DNA from 2 places in the Arcobacter acticola genome. Region 1 is predicted to be linked to the other one. Evidence: riboswitches for the same ligand, from Rfam matches in the RefSeq annotation. Region 1 holds a riboswitch; the other holds the start of a gene.
What was found. Region 1 has a riboswitch for thiamine pyrophosphate ahead of thiC (phosphomethylpyrimidine synthase ThiC). Riboswitches for the same ligand answer to the same signal wherever they lie in the genome.
Positions count from the first base shown of each region.

Region 2: it holds a riboswitch for thiamine pyrophosphate, as region 1 does, so the genes downstream of both, tenA (thiaminase II) here and thiC (phosphomethylpyrimidine synthase ThiC) in region 1, are expected to answer to the same signal.

Region 1 covers NZ_CP042652.1:1,240,176-1,244,610, reverse strand. Annotated here, with positions in the region: gene AACT_RS06375 (FAD-dependent oxidoreductase) at 1-376, opposite strand, end outside; gene thiC (phosphomethylpyrimidine synthase ThiC) at 396-2,288, opposite strand; TPP riboswitch at 2,404-2,520, opposite strand; gene AACT_RS06365 (hypothetical protein) at 2,856-3,038, opposite strand; gene AACT_RS06360 (response regulator transcription factor) at 3,112-3,858, opposite strand; gene AACT_RS06355 (sensor histidine kinase) at 3,940-4,435, shown strand, end outside.
Region 2 covers NZ_CP042652.1:2,211,557-2,215,991, reverse strand. Annotated here, with positions in the region: gene AACT_RS11355 (alpha/beta hydrolase) at 1-156, shown strand, start outside; gene AACT_RS11350 (ABC transporter substrate-binding protein) at 190-1,137, opposite strand; gene tenA (thiaminase II) at 1,162-1,815, opposite strand; TPP riboswitch at 1,893-1,998, opposite strand; gene AACT_RS11340 (ABC transporter permease) at 2,034-2,840, opposite strand; gene AACT_RS11335 (ABC transporter ATP-binding protein) at 2,777-3,520, opposite strand; gene AACT_RS11330 (twin-arginine translocase TatA/TatE family subunit) at 3,725-3,949, shown strand; gene AACT_RS11325 (hypothetical protein) at 4,164-4,435, shown strand, end outside.

The DNA.
Region 1 (4,435 bases):
GCTCTTTATTTATAGATTCTATTTCTTTGGCTTCTTTTACTTTGTTCTTTAATGTTGTAATAAAATGTTCAAGTTCTTTTGAATCTTGAGGATGGGCAGTTATAATTGTTCCTGCTAATTGAAATCCATCATAAACTCCAACTTCTTTTAATAAATCGGGCCATAAAGATACAGAGCGAACACCTAAATCAAATATTATTGATTCAGCTGTTTCAAGTTCAGCAAAGGGTGCTAACATACCTGCTGCTGTATAACCAGCTGATGTAAGTCCATCTTTACTATCTTTATCAAATAGTGTTAAAGTATGTCCATCTTTTAGTAGGTTAAGAGCCAAAACTCTACCTACTAAACCAGTACCAACTATTGCTATATTCATTTTCTTATTTTTTACTTGATTATTCTTTTGCTTCAACATAAATTTCGGATCCCATTTCTTCAAATTTTAAAGACATTTCATCCATGCCTTTTTTTCTTGCTGTCTCAACATCTGTTCCTAATGCATCTGCATATGTTCTTACTTCCGCCGAAATTTTCATAGAACAAAATTTAGGTCCACACATAGAACAAAAATGTGCTACTTTTGCAGATTCAGCAGGTAGTTCTACATCATGGAACTCTCTTGCTCTATATGGATCTAGACCAATATTAAATTGATCAACCCATCTAAATTCAAATCGTGCTAAACTCATTGCATCATCTCTTGCTCGTGCTCCTGGATGACCTTTTGCAATATCTGCTGCGTGTGCTGCAATTTTATATGTAATTAAACCTTCTTTAACATCATCTCTATTTGGTAATCCAAGATGTTCTTTTGGTGTTACATAACATAACATTGCACAACCATACCAAGCAATCATAGCTGCACCAATACCTGATGTAAAATGATCATAACCAGGAGCTATATCAGTAGTTAGGGGTCCTAGTGTGTAAAAAGGTGCTTCATCACACCATTCTAGTTGCTTTTCCATATTTTCTTTTATAAGATGCATCGGTACATGACCAGGACCTTCGATAAGAGTTTGAACATCATGCTTCCATGCAATTTTTGTTAATCTTCCTAATTCTTTTAGCTCTGCAAATTGAGCTTCATCATTAGCATCCGCACCTGATCCTGGACGTAAACCATCTCCTAATGAAAATGTTACATCATATGTTTTCATAATTTCACAAATATCTTCAAAATGTGTATTTAAAAAGTTTTCTTTATGATGATGAATCATCCATTTAGCCATAATAGCTCCACCACGACTTACAATACCTGTAACTCTTTTTGCAGTCATTGGTACATGATGTAAAAGAAGTCCTGCATGAATAGTGAAATAATCTACACCTTGTTCAGCTTGTTCTATTAACGTATCTCTAAATACTTCCCATGTTAAGTCTTCAGCTACGCCTTTTACTTTTTCTAAGGCTTGATAAATAGGAACTGTTCCAATAGGAACAGGAGAGTTTCTTAAAATCCAATCTCTTGTAGTATGAATATTCTTACCCGTAGATAAATCCATAACAGTATCTGCTCCCCATCTTGTTGACCATACCATTTTTTCTACTTCTTCAGCAATTGAAGATGAAGTTGCTGAGTTACCAATATTAGCATTTACTTTTACTAAAAAATTACGTCCTATAATCATAGGTTCAACTTCTGGATGATTTATATTACATGGAATTACAGCTCTTCCTCTTGCAACTTCTTCTCTTACAAATTCTGCTGTTATTACTTTTGGTAGATTTGCACCAAAACTTTCACCTCTTAATCTATTTTCTCGCTCTTCATCTTGTAAATATTCTTTACTCATAGCTAAATCTTGATTTTCACGAAGTGCAATAAATTCCATTTCAGCTGTTATGATTCCTTGTCTTGCATACCACAGTTGCGTAACATTTTTTGTTTTGCCATTTTCATCTTTTTTTGCTCTTAAAGGAGTTCTTACTAATCCTTTTGTTCCTGCTGTTACAAAGTCAAGTTGTTCCTCTGTTTTGTATCCATTATCACTAGGTTCCATAATTCGACCATCATATTGCTCAACGTCATTTCTTTTAGCAATCCATTCTTTTCTGATAGTTGGAATACCTTTACCTACATCAATGTCAATACTTGTATCTGTATAAGGACCAGATGTATCATATACTCTTAGTTTAGTTTCATTTGCCAAAAGTATTTCTCTTACGGGAACTTTAATATCTGTGTGTATTTTCCCCTCTATATACACCTTAGTTGATGCGGGGAAAGGTTCTCTTGTTAGTAACTCATTTGATGTTGTTATTGTTTCTTGTTGTTTGTTTGTCATTTTAATCTCTTTCATAAATAAAATACGAAAAGAGAGAAGTGTAGTTAAAATATGTAGATATATCATTTTAAAAGCTTTTCGCAATAAAAAAATATATTAGACTTTATAGTCTATAAAATAAGTACAGTCTCTTCCTTACGCTGGAATTACCCAGTTCAAGTTCAACGGGACAAGCAAAACTGCTATCTCAGCTTCTATCTTTAAAAAAGATAAAGCGCCCCGAGAGGTTGATTATCGATTCTACTTGAAGTTTTATTTATGAAAGCTTAAATCAATTTAGTGGAATGGTAATCTAAATTCATACTTAGAATTTAAAAGTATCTAAGTTAAAATAACAAGTTCAACAATCTGTACCTTTTGGAGTATGTTCACCAATTCAACTCTTTTTGGAACAAGCTTTCTATTTGTAAGAATTGCTCCAAAAGTAAGAGGTTATAAAACATCAAGAGATAGGTGTAACTTAGAATATAAACATACAGGTCTATAAATTCCATAATAGAAAAACCTTAATACTTAATAGTTATTAATATATAAAGAAACAAAGTACTTTGGTATTAAATTCATAAACTATTTTATTTTATTTAAACAAATAAATTTTAATTCATATTTACCTGTTCTATAATTCAGTTTTTTTTCTGTTGCATATTTGTATCCGCCTCTTTCACACTCTTCTTTAGTCAATTGTCTTGAGTCTTGAATACATCCTGTAAAAAGTAAAATAAAAAGCGATGATAAAACTAAAGTTTTCATAACATACTCCTTTTTCTTAAGTTAAATAAACTATATCAAGGAAAAGTACTACAAAAGTATCATTTAAGCAGTATTAATCCAAGGTAGTATGTATTTTGTATCCAAAACTATAGATATTTTCAATATTTAAAGAAGGTACTTTTTTTCTAAGTCGTGAGATTATATTTTTAAGATTTGTAATATCTGGATTTTTATCAAAATCATCAGCCCACATCAATGATATTATTTCTTCATTATTATTTGTTTTTTCTGGGTATTTTAGAAGTAAAGAGATTAAAATCAACTCTTTTTTTGTTAGTTTAACAGCTTGATTATTATCTATTAATTCTTGAGTTTTTTTATTCCAAAACAGAGTATCAGATAGTTTTATTAAAGCACTTATCTTTTCTTCATTTTTTTCAAAATAGATATCTTTGTTTATTTTAAAAATTACATCTAAAAAGTTATTATAATCCAAGGGTTTTAAAATAAATTGTCTAATACCAAGATTAATCAACTGCATTAAATATGCACTTTCATTATGAGCTGATAAAACTAGAACTTTTTGATTAGAGTTTTCTTTATAAATAGCCTTTATTAATTCAATACCATCCATATTTGGCATTTGTATATCACTTAAAACTAAATCAAAATAGACACTATTTTTTTTATAAAAATCTAAATACTTCTCAAGTCCATCTTTTCCATCAACTGCCACATAAACAATAGAAAAAATTTCTTCAAGTAACTCTTTTATTTCAGTTCTTATACTTAAATCATCTTCAACAAAAAGTATGGAAATATCTTTTGAATATTTTTCTAAAAGTGCATAATCTAGCATTTAACAGCCTTATTTAAACATAAAAATTAATATAATCTATTATAATGTATAAAACATAAATTTAATTGGAAATAGTTTAATATGAGTGATAATAATAAGTTTTTTACAGATATTCATGAAATAACCGATAATACAATTGAAGGTATTTTGATTATAGAAGATGGTTTTATTAAACATGTAAATAGATCATTAATAGATATTTTATGTTATGAAGATGAAAAAGAGCTTATAGGCAATCTTGCAATTGGAATATTAATACCAACATCAAAAGAAAAATTCATAGAGTATAACAGCAAAATATTTCAAGAAATATCACTTTTAAATAAAAATGCAGATGTAATACCTGCAATTATAAAAATTAAAGATATAAATATAAATAATGTTTCTTATAAAATGGTTTCAATATTAGATTTAACAGAAATCAAAAAAAATGAAAAAATAGTTTTAGAGCAATCAAAGCTTGCAGCTATGGGTGAAATGGTTTCAATAATAGCGCACCAATGGAGACAGCCATTATCTGCAGTTGGTTCTATTATAACAACATTAAAACTAAAATATAATCTAAAAAGAATTGATT
Region 2 (4,435 bases), 970 kb from region 1:
AATGGTCAAGATAAGATCTATAATGAAAAAGAAGATGAACTTTGGTATTCAGCTTGGGGATTAAAAGAAGAAGGAAAATATTTTGCAAGACTTACATGGAATCCATATTTTGACAAAACAATAAAACTTATGAGTGATGTTATAAATTCTAAATAAAAAATAGTAGAGAAAGTTAATTCTCTACTTTCTTTACTTTAATATCTCTTGAGCATACTCATCTAAACTTGGTAATGTTTCGACAAGTTTATTTTGTTTCATAAATAAAGCCATTTGTTCATAAACTTTTTTATCAAAAGTAGCAGGATTTGCTGCTAAATATGGCAAAGTATCAGCCCATGCAAGACGATTTAGTTCATTATCTAACTCTTTTGGTTTATAGTTTATAAAAGCTTCCCAAGATTCTTTAGGATTTTCTTTTAAGTAGTTTGTTGCTTCTTGTAAAGATTTTACAAAGTTTTTAAATTTAACTTGAGATACATTATCTTTATTTGCAACAACTATTAGTTCATCATATTTAGGAACTCCATAATCTTCAGGTAAAAATACTTTTCCTTCTTCTTTCTCTAATTTTAATTGATTTAATTCAAAGTTTCTAAAAGCTCCAATTACTGCATCAACTTGTTTGCTCATCAAAGATGGAGATAATGAAAAGTTTACATTTACAAGTTCAACATCTTTTTCAGATAAATTTGCAGATTTTAGCATAGCATCTAATAAAACTGTTTCAAATCCACTTACAGAATATCCTACTTTTTTACCTTTTAAATCTTCTATTTTATTTATACCAGAATTTTTTAATACGATTAAACTATTAAGTGGAGAGTTTACAAGTGTTGCAATTCTTACTAATGGTAAACCTTCTGCCACTTGCATTTGAAGTTGTGGTTGATAATCAACAGCTAAATCTGCTTTTTTTGCAGCTACTAGTTTTGGAGGCATTGTAGGATCCGCTGGTTCCATAATCTCTACTTCAAGATTGTTCTTTTCAAAGAAACCTTTTTGTTGAGCTATTATGATAGCTGCATGATCTGGATTTACGAACCAGTCTAAAAGTAAGCTTACTTTCTCTTTATCTGCAAAAGCAGTTGAGCTTAAAAGTAGTAAACTTAATGTTATTTTTGATATTGTTTTTTTCATTATTTTCCTTTTTTATTTTATTTTTTACGATAGGTCTAAACCCATTTGCCAAAAAGATATTTCCATACGAGTGGCTGTTGTGAAAATATCTTGTATTTTTCCCATTTGTTTTTTTGATAAGTCTTTGCATAGTCCTTCAAAAAACTCAGTTGCATCATTTGCTGCTTCTTGATACTCTTTTGAAGAGTACATATCTATCCAAGATTGATATGGATTATTTGCTACGCTTAAGTTGTTAAGAGTGATATAATCAGCTACTTTTGCATAACCAAGAAAGCAGGGGATTACAGCTGCATAAAGTTGGGTTAAATCTCCACTTAGCCCACAATCAAGCACATATCTAGTGTATGCAACACATGCAGGTGATTCTTTTTGTTCATGGATTGATTTTTCATCTATCCCAAACTCTTTGCAATAATTTATATGTAGTTGAATTTCATCTAAGATAGAATTTAAAGCTTGTCTTGAAAACTCCATTTGCTCAAAATTATCACTTTTGTACATAGCAAGTGCAAATGCCCTTGAATAATGAAATAGATAAATATAATCTTGCATTAAATAGTGTTGAAAGTTTTTAAGTTCCAGTGTTCCATTAGCTAATTTTTGTACAAATTCATGTTTAATATAATTATCCCAATGAGGCTTTGAATTTTTGATAAGATCTTGTGTAATAGTCATTGCTCTCCTTTTAACTTATAATATAAGAAGAGAGTTTATCTTGAAATAAAGATAGACAAAATTTGAAGTATATAAATACATTTGCAAAAACAAATCCCTACGCTAGCATTACCTAGATCAGGTTCAAAGGTCGAAGTTCAAAACTTCCTCTCAGCCTATATATAAGCTCCCTATGTACTAAAAAATAAATCTTATCTGAAAAAAGAATTTAAGTCAATTTAATGTAAATGTGAAGCCCAAGGAATAAACTTTTTTGTTAAATAATCAGTTAAAAAATAAATACTTAAAGTCATTACAATTAGTATAAAAAGTGCAGAAAACATCAAATCAATTTGCATTCTTGCATTTGCATGTAACATAAGATAACCAAGTCCTTTTGAAGATCCAACCCATTCCCCAATAACTGCTCCAATGGGTGCTATACAAACTGCAATTTTAAGTCCAGAAGCCAAAGAAGGTAAACTTGCTCTAAAGCGTACTTTTAATAAAGTCTGTAAAGCAGATAGCTTATATGTATGTGCAAGTTGAAGCCACTGTTTTGGTGTGTTTTTAAGGCCATCATAACAAGCAGTGGTAATTGGAAAATATATAATAATCACTGTCATAACTATTTTTGAAGCCATACCATAACCAAACCATAAAACCAAAAGAGGCGCTATTGCAAATACAGGAATTGCTTGTGAAATTACAAGTAATGGAAGTAAATATTTCTCAATTTTTTTAAAATAAAGCAGAGTAAAAGCAGAACCCAAACCAAAAATACAACCAAGAATTATTCCTATTATTATCTCTAAAAGTGTAGTTTGTGTATGTTCCCAAAGTAAGCTATGTTGATTGATTAGTTGGAAAAATACATCTTTTGGTTTTGGCATTATATAGTGAGGTAAATCAAAAATCACAATAATGCTTTGCCACAAAATAAATAAAAATACTATAGGAAGTAATATTATTAAAACTTTTTTCATATTTGACTTTCTTTGTTTTGTTCTTGAAGTTTTGATATTAACTCTTCTTGCAAATTCCATAATTTTTCATTTGATAGTTGATGAGGTAAAGCTCCTTGTAAAGAGGCAACTTCTTCAAAAACAACAGGTTGGTTTTTTAAAATATAAATATGATTTGCTAGTTTTATAGCTTCTTGTGGATCATGGGTCACAAGTACTACCGTTTTATCTTTTAATAAATGACAAGTCAAATCTTGTAGTTGCATTTTTGTAATTGCATCTAAGGCTGAAAAAGGTTCATCCATCAAAATAAGATTTGCATCTTGCATAAGAGTTCTAGCTAGTGCAACTCTTTGTTTTTGTCCACCTGAAAGCTCATAGGTTTTTTTATTTAGGTGGTCAGACATATTTACTTGGCTTAAAAGCTCTTCTGCTTTTTGTAAAGTTTGATTTGTCTTAGTTCCTTTTAGATGATGATATAGTTGAACATTATCCAAAATACTAAGCCAAGGGAAAAGTGAGTTTTCTTGACTAAGCCAAGCGATGTTTGTACCTTCTTTTAATATTATTTTTCCATCTGTGATATTCTCAATCTCAAGATCAGCTATACATCTAAGCAGGGTTGATTTTCCAACTCCTGAACTTCCAAGTAGGGCGGTACTTTTATTTTCCAATATATTAAAGTTTAGGTTCTTAAATAGTTTTTTACCTTTGAAATCAAGGCTTAAGTTTTGTATTTGAGCTATAAAATTGTTCTTCATGTGCGCTATAATATAATAAAAGAACTAAAAATAAAGGAATTAGTTAACAAATTTTTTGATTGTATATTTCAAAAACTGTTATATGATCTTTTATACTTTGTAAAAAAATACTTTAAAAAAATAAAAGAAACGATTTATTAATATAATTGATTAATTCTTCAATAAAAAAGTTATACTTTCAAAAAAGTCAATAGGAGAGTAAATATGTTTAGTGCGCCAAGTGGTATGGAATTAGCAGTGATTTTTATAGTAATACTTTTGCTTTTTGGTAAAAAGATTCCTGAACTTGCAAAGGGATTGGGAAGCGGTATTAAAAATTTTAAAAATGCATTAAAAGAGGGTGTTGAAGAAGAAGAGATTGCAAAGGCTGAGAATATTCAAAATCCTATTAATAATGAAATTAAAATATTAAATGAAAAAATTAATTAGTTATTTAATTAAAAATTAAAATACCGTAATAATTACCGTAAAAAGGTTTTGCTAAGTATACTTTTAGAGTTCAATATCAATAAAAAAAATGTTAATATTTCAGAATAAATTGTATTAATCTTAGTTAACTTTTTTTTAAACTTGAAAATATTTATTTGTAAATTCACTATTAAATTAGCTATAATATAAACCATAGAATATAGGAGTTAATAAAATGGTAAGTTATACACAAAATGAATTATTATCAATTACAGACTTTACAAAATCAATAAGTAAAATTCTTGGAAATTTAAAAGAACATAGTTTAGAAAAAGTCGGTATTCTAAAAAACAATAAGCTTGAAGCTGTTGTTATTTCAACACAGGAATATGAGAGATTAAAAGAGATTGAAGAGCTAATGAATAATATTGAACATAAAGAAATATATGAAATAGTTCAAAGCAGAATTAATACTTCAAAGTCTGATTATGTTTCTTTAAATGATAT